3 regions of the Pseudomonas sp. NFXW11 genome follow, and region 3 is predicted to be linked to each of the others. Evidence: riboswitches for the same ligand, from Rfam matches in the RefSeq annotation. Region 3 holds a riboswitch; each other region holds the start of a gene.
The links. Region 3 has a riboswitch for cobalamin ahead of cobO (cob(I)yrinic acid a,c-diamide adenosyltransferase). Riboswitches for the same ligand answer to the same signal wherever they lie in the genome.
Positions count from the first base shown of each region.

Region 1: it holds a riboswitch for cobalamin, as region 3 does, so the genes downstream of both, J4P02_RS21215 (CbtB domain-containing protein) here and cobO (cob(I)yrinic acid a,c-diamide adenosyltransferase) in region 3, are expected to answer to the same signal.
Region 2: it holds a riboswitch for cobalamin, as region 3 does, so the genes downstream of both, J4P02_RS23300 (TonB-dependent receptor plug domain-containing protein) here and cobO (cob(I)yrinic acid a,c-diamide adenosyltransferase) in region 3, are expected to answer to the same signal.

Region 1 is NZ_JAGEKI010000014.1:142,789-145,042, reverse strand. It holds gene J4P02_RS21220 (CbtA family protein) at 1-580, opposite strand, end outside; gene J4P02_RS21215 (CbtB domain-containing protein) at 592-783, opposite strand; cobalamin riboswitch at 879-1,110, opposite strand; cobalamin riboswitch at 1,167-1,378, shown strand; gene cobW (cobalamin biosynthesis protein CobW) at 1,477-2,254, shown strand, end outside.
Region 2 is NZ_JAGEKI010000017.1:6,858-9,111, reverse strand. It holds gene J4P02_RS23300 (TonB-dependent receptor plug domain-containing protein) at 1-991, opposite strand, end outside; cobalamin riboswitch at 1,091-1,296, opposite strand; gene J4P02_RS23295 (arginine N-succinyltransferase) at 1,358-2,254, opposite strand, start outside.
Region 3 is NZ_JAGEKI010000028.1:47,060-49,313, reverse strand. It holds gene J4P02_RS29205 (cobyrinate a,c-diamide synthase) at 1-119, opposite strand, end outside; gene cobO (cob(I)yrinic acid a,c-diamide adenosyltransferase) at 130-741, opposite strand; cobalamin riboswitch at 822-1,055, opposite strand; gene J4P02_RS29195 (hypothetical protein) at 1,226-1,807, shown strand; gene J4P02_RS29190 (PQQ-dependent sugar dehydrogenase) at 1,878-2,254, shown strand, end outside.

The sequences.
Region 1 (2,254 bases), on a different contig from region 3:
CTGGCGCCAGCATCGAGTGCACTTCCGGCTGTGGCGCGCCGATTACATGGGGCACCACCAGGATCGCCGCGCCCAGGGCTTTGAGCAGCCAGTTGCCGGCGAACACCATCAGCGCGATGCCCACTGCGGTGGAGGCGGCAGTACCGACCCACCAGATCTGCCGCTGCACCAGGTCGGCGGCGGCGGTGCCCGGCAGCTCCGGCGGCAGGCCCAGGGTTGGCGCCAGGCAGAAGGTGGCGTAACCGGCCAGGCCCCAGAGCAGGCCCTGGGAGGTGCGGTTGGGCGCGCGCAGGGTGTAGAGGCCGGCCAGCATCAGGGCGAAGCCCACGGCCACCACCAGGTTGCCGCCGGTGGTGGACAGCACGCGCTGCCAGCCGTCTTCCGGTTCCCAGGCTTCGGCGTCGTGGCTATGGCCGGCCATGGCGCCTTCGGCATGTTGATGAACTTCGGCCGCCGGGGCCTTCTCGTAGGTTTCCGCCTGGAGAATCAGCGGGGCGACCCAGAAGCTTTGCAGCAGGGTCAGCAGCAGGGCGGCCAGCAGGCCGGTGAAGCCTGCAGTCTGGGCAATGCGCTTGAACATGGCGGCAGGTCTCAGTGGCAAGGGAAGGCGGCGCTGTGGCGGGTGTCGTGGGCGGCGTTGTGCACCGCTTCGATATGCGAGAAACCGGCGAAGTACACCAGGCAGGCGCCGAGGATCGAGGCGCTGATGGCGGCCACCAGGCGCTGGCCCAGGGTGCTGGTGCTGCTGGCGGAATGGCTGCTGGTGCTGCTGATGATCGACATGGCGCTTCCCTCTGGAATGTCAGCGGCAAGCGGCGCAGGAAAACCCCGCGTGAGGCCCACGCAGGGTTTGCAACAGCGCCCGCCCACCGCGGGTTTGTTATTTGGTATTGCGGGCCGGTCTCCGGGCTCGCGAGGGGCAGGGGCCGTGTCTGTCATGCACGCCATGCCGGCAAGTGTCGCCTTCCCATGCACTGGGCACAGTGGCTTTGACACTTCGCTCGCTTACCGTTGCGGGGGCAGCATCGGACTGGCACGGCCTGTTCAAGCCCGTGATTCACCGATTTCCCGTTTCACCCTGTGAAGGGCACCCGTAACAAGTTGTGTAGGAGATCATGGGCGGGGCAGGGCCGTCAATTGCCGATTGACCGCCCCCCGCGCTCTGCGTAGCCTTGCGCGATTGAGGTTCTTTGGCCCTGAGCCGGAGCTAAGATGGGAACGCGGTTCAAGCCGCGGCTGCCCCCGCAACTGTGAAGGGTTTGATTTCTGCAAGGCCACTGCAAGCGCGTCCAGGACGCCAGCGGGAAGGCGCAGGAACCGTCAGTCCAATGACTGGCCAGCCCCCAGCCAGGAGACCTGCCTCGATCCAAGACTTTCACTACAACCGGGCGGGGTGATCCGGTGGCGAAATCTCCGCGCGCCTTCGCGCTGCGGTTCTCGTCTCCTATGCCCGCCACCTTTGCCAAGGGGCATCCGATGAAAACACTGGCCAAACTCCCTGTCACCATCGTCACCGGCTTCCTTGGTTCGGGTAAGACCACCCTGCTGCGGCACATGCTGGACAACGCCCAGGGGCGGCGCATCGCGGTGATCGTCAACGAGTTCGGCGAGCTGGGCATCGACGGCGAAATTCTCAAGCAGTGCTCCATCGGCTGCACCGAGGAAGAGGCCAGTGGCCGGGTCTATGAGCTGGCCAACGGCTGCCTGTGTTGCACCGTGCAGGAAGAGTTCTTCCCGGTGATGCGCGAGCTGGTGGCGCGCCGTGGCGATCTCGACCATATCCTTATCGAAACCAGTGGCCTGGCCTTGCCCAAGCCCCTGGTGCAGGCCTTCCAGTGGCCGGAAATCCGTAGCGCCTGCACTGTGGATGCGGTGATCACCGTGGTCGACAGCCCGGCCGTGGCCGCCGGCACCTTCGCCGCCTTCCCCGATCAAGTGGACGCCCAGCGCAAGCTCGACCCCAACCTGGACCACGAATCGCCCCTGCATGAGCTGTTCGCCGACCAACTGTCCAGCGCCGACCTGGTGATTCTCAACAAGACCGACCTGATCAACCCCGCAGACCTGGCCAAGGTGCGCCTGGAAGTGGCCGAGGAGCTGCCGCCGGCGGTCAAGGTCATCGAAGCCAGCAGCGGTCGCCTGCCGCTGGACGTGTTGCTGGGCCTGGGCGCCGGTTCCGAGGAACATATCGATGGCCGCCACAGCCACCACGACCATCACCACGACGGCGATGACGATCACGACGACCACGATC
Region 2 (2,254 bases), on a different contig from region 3:
CGCCGCTGCTGGTGCTGTTGATGCGGGTGTAGCGGGTGTCCCAGTCGTTGATATGGCCCTTGACGAAGTAGCTGAAGCGCTCGCTCGGGCGCTGTTCGAAGGTGGCGGTGGCGATCTGCTGGATGCGGTCGTTGGTGGTCTTCTTGTTGTTCAGCGGGCGGGCGAAATCCAGGTTGGCGTCGCTGTACTGGTAGAACAGTTCCAGGCGCGAATCATCCCCCAACCCCTGGATCGCCTTGGCGCCGAAGGTGGTCACCTCGTAGGCGCGTTTCTTCTCGCGGGTGTTGGCGTTGTAGGCGCTGTTGCGAAACGGCTGGTAGCCGTCGGAGACGTTGTGGCTGATATAGGCCAGCAGGCCCAGGTCGCCCAGGCCGTTGCTAAGGATGCGCTCGACGCGGGCATCGCCGCTTCTGCCCATGAAGCTGTCCAGGCCCAGGTTGACCTCGCCGGAGGCGTCGCGGGTCTGCGGGCTGCGGGTGACGATATTGATCACCCCGGACACCGCTTGGGTGCCGAACAGCAGGCTCTGGCCGCCCTTGAGCACTTCGATGCGCTCAATGGCGTTGGCCGGCAGGGTATCCAGGTACAGGCCGCCGTACAGGCGGTTGTTCAGGCGCACGCCGTCCAGCAGGATCAGGGTGTCGTCGTTGCGGCCGCCCAGCAGGGAGTAGGTGCCGTAGTCGAAGGGGCCGTTCTTCGGCGCCACGTAGAGGCCCGGTACGTACATCTGCAGCACCCGGGTGATGTCGCTGCTGGGGCCGGCGCGTTCGATCTGCTGGCGGTCGATGATCTCCACCTTGCTGCCGTACTGGGCCATCTCGGCCACGGTGGTGGATTCCACCGACGGTGCGGAAACGAATTGCTCTTGCAGTTTCAGGCTGTTGTCGTCGGCCAGCAGTTGGGGGCTGATCAGGCAGCCGAGCAGGGCGCCGCCGAAGGTGCGGCGCGGGGCGCGCCAGTCGCGCGCAAGGAAGGTGTTGAAGGTTGTCATTCTTGGTCTTCTCGAAAGTGTTTTCGGGAAGCACGCAGGACGAAGGTAGCGGCCACGCGCACGCGACCATACCGGCCCATGCCCGCCCACCGCAGGATTGCCAAACAGAAGTTGCAGGCCGGTCTCCGGGCTTGCGAGGCTGGCGGCATCCGCCTTCCCATACCTGTAGGTACAGTGGCGTGTTGGATGCAGCACTCGCTTACCGTTGCGGGGGCAGCACCGGACTGGCCCTGGAAGAGGGCGCACCGGTTTCCCGTTTCACCCCATGCACGGCGGCATGGGGCACCTGAAACTGCGGGCATATTACGCAGCAAAGCTGCGAGCTCCAAGCGGCAAGCTGCAAACCAGAAGCTGTTGCTTCGAGCTCTACGCTTGCAGCTTGAAGCTTGCCGCTTGCACTGCTCTCACTGTGTCGCCTGGTTGCAGTTGCAGGCGCTTGGCGGTGAGGCGGTCCACCAGCAGGCAGCCGGACACCAGGCGCCCGGGGGCGGCGGTGATGCGGCAGCTTTCCAGGCGCCGGTTGTGGATCAGCCACAGCGGTGCCTGGTCGTCCGGGGTGCCCACCAGCAGGGGCAGGGTCTGGCTCTCGCGCACGCTGCGGATTTTCGCCACTTCGGCTTCGAGCAGCGGCCCGCCGTCGAAGATGTCGATGCAGCCCTGGTGGCTGAAGCCTTCGTCGCGCAGCAGGCTCACCGCCTGCGCGGTGCTGTGGTGGGCCTGGCCGATAGCGGCTTGCGCCTCGGGGCTGAGCAGGCAGGTGTAGAGCGGCTGGCGCGGCATCAGTTCGGCGATGAAGGCCTTGCCGCCATGGCTGGACAGGCGATTGGCCTGGTGGAAATCCATCTTGAAGAAGTGCCGCCCCAGGCTGTCCCAGAACGGCGAGCGACCCTGGCTATCGACCTGGCCGCGCAGTTCGGCCACCAGCTTGTCGCCGAACAGCGCCGGGTATTCGGCGACGAACAGCAGGCGCGCGCTGGACAGCAAGCGGCCGGTGTCGCCCCGGCGCTGGTCGCGGCGCAGGAACAGCGAGCAGAGCAGGGATTGCCCGGTCATCTCGTTACACAGGAACAGGGTCGGGATCTGCTTCTCGATGCCCAGCTCCGGGGCCCGGCCGCGGGTGATGCCAACTCGGTAGTTGTAGCTGGGTTCGCGCAGGCCAATCGCCCCGCTCAGGCCGCAGATGCCGATCACTTGCTGCTCGTCGTCCTCGAGCACAAACAGGTAGTCGGCATCGGCCCGTTCCACCTGGCCGGCAAAGGCGCG
Region 3 (2,254 bases):
CGAACCTTGCGCCCCTGATTGCGGTGCAGGCGGGCCAGGGCGGCGGTCACGGTAGTCTTGCCCTGGCCAGAGGCCGGAGCGGCGATCAGCACCGCCGGGCAATGACGAACATCGGTCATGGTTTCACACTCACAGCTCAACACCTTTCTGCGCCTTGATACCGGCCTGGAACGCGTGCTTGAGCATGCCCATTTCGGTGACGGTGTCCGCCAGCTCGATCAGTTCCGGCTTGGCCCCGCGGCCAGTCACCACCACATGCTGCATCGGCGGACGAGCCTGCAAGTCGCTGAGCACCTGGTCCAGGTCGAGGTAGCCATGCTTGAGGGCGATGTTCAGTTCATCGAGCACCACCAGGCCAATCTCCGGATCCCTCAGCAGCTCCTTGGAAACGGCCCAGGCCGCTTCCGCGGCGGCGATATCGCGCTGGCGATCCTGGGTTTCCCAGGTAAAGCCCTCGCCCATCACATGGAACCGCACTTGCTCGGGGAAACGCCGAAAAAACAGCTCTTCGCCCGTGCTGTTGCGCCCCTTGATGAACTGCACCACGCCACAGCGCATGCCATGGCCCATGGAACGCGCCAGCATGCCGAAGGCCGAACTGCTCTTGCCTTTGCCGTTGCCGGTCAGCACCAGCAGCAGCCCGCACTCATTGGGCGAGTTGGCAATGCGTTCGTCGATCACGGCTTTCTTGCGCAACATGCGCGCCAGATGGCGCTCGTCACGATCGGGGGATTCACTCATGGGGCTGCTCTCCATTGAGACAGGGGAACGGCGGGCAGGAAAAGACCGGGACGGCGCTAGCCTGGCATCGCCCACCGTGATGCCGTTGGATGGATCAGGCCGGTCTCCGGGCTCATGAGGGGCATCGCTGCCGGACTGCGCGCCTTCCCGTGTGGTTTGACACAGTGGCATCAGGCGCAGTCTTGACTCATCTACCGTTGCGGGGGCAGCGCCGGAATCGTCGTCGGCTCCATCGCTGGAACAGGCCCTGACCGGCTTCCCTGTTTCACTCTGTCGACCCTCGGCCACAGAGCACCTGAAACAAGTCGCGAAGGTTAAGGGGTCGGGGGTGGAGCGTCAATTGAAGCCGGCCGCAACAAGCAACGGAAAATTGCACTGCATCAACAAAATGACGCCAAACTTGTGCCACACTCAGAGCACTGATATCAAATAGCCACAATCCAAAATCAACAGTCCTGCCACACAACAATAAGGGGTGAGTTCGATGCAAGGCATGATCATCAGCAATCCAAAGCTGGAATTCCTGCGACCGATGCTGGAACGCTGGTTCGATTGCATTGACCGCTACAACGCAGTGCGCGGCGATAATGAAACCCCTTACTGGTTCGACGAACAGGCCAACCTGGGCTTGCTCTCCGCCGCCGCCTGGATGGCCGAGATGGTCAGCCTGGAGCACAGCCCCAGCAAGAAACAGCAGGAAGAAGGCGCACGCAATGCCCGTACCGACCTCTACCTGGCCACCAAGGAAGAACGCGCCTATATCCAGGCCACCCAGCGCTGGCCACGGGTCAACAGCCTGCAACTGACCCAAGCCCTGCAGGACATTGCCAACGACGCGAAGAAAATCAGCTATGCCAGCGACCTGAAGCTCGGCTGCCTGTTCGTCGCCCCGCAGAAGGCCCAGCACAGCGCCACCCCGGAAGAACTCCAGGACATGCTCGACGACCTGCAGAAGGAACACTGCTGCGCAGTGGCCTGGTACTTCCCCTATGCCTACCGCAAGCTGCACAGCGAAGCCGGCAACTACCATCCCGGGGTCGCGGTACTGTTCAAGGAAGCCCGCTAGACAAGGGCAACTATCCGCTGGCTATGCTTCTCTATGACTACGACGTCTGTGCATTCATAGGGAAATCAGCATGTTCAAGCTTCAACACACCTTGCTTGTCGCCATCGCCGCCGGCCTTGCCGCCTGCGGCGAAACGTCCAGCCTGCAGGTCGCCGATGGCACCGGGCCCAACCCCAGCTTGCCGCAACCCAACCCCACACTGATTCCCACGGTAAACATCGCCCCGGCCATCGGCTGGCCCAAGGATGCCAAGCCTTTGGCGGCTGCCGGCACCCAGGTCAATGCCTTCGCCGAGAACCTCGATCATCCACGCTGGCTCTATGTGCTGCCCAATGGCGATGTGCTGGTGGCAGAGACCAACGCGCCGCCCAAACCCGATGACAACCAGGGCCTTCGCGGCTGGATCGCCGGCAAGGTCATGGGCCGGGCCGGCGCCGCAGTGCCCAG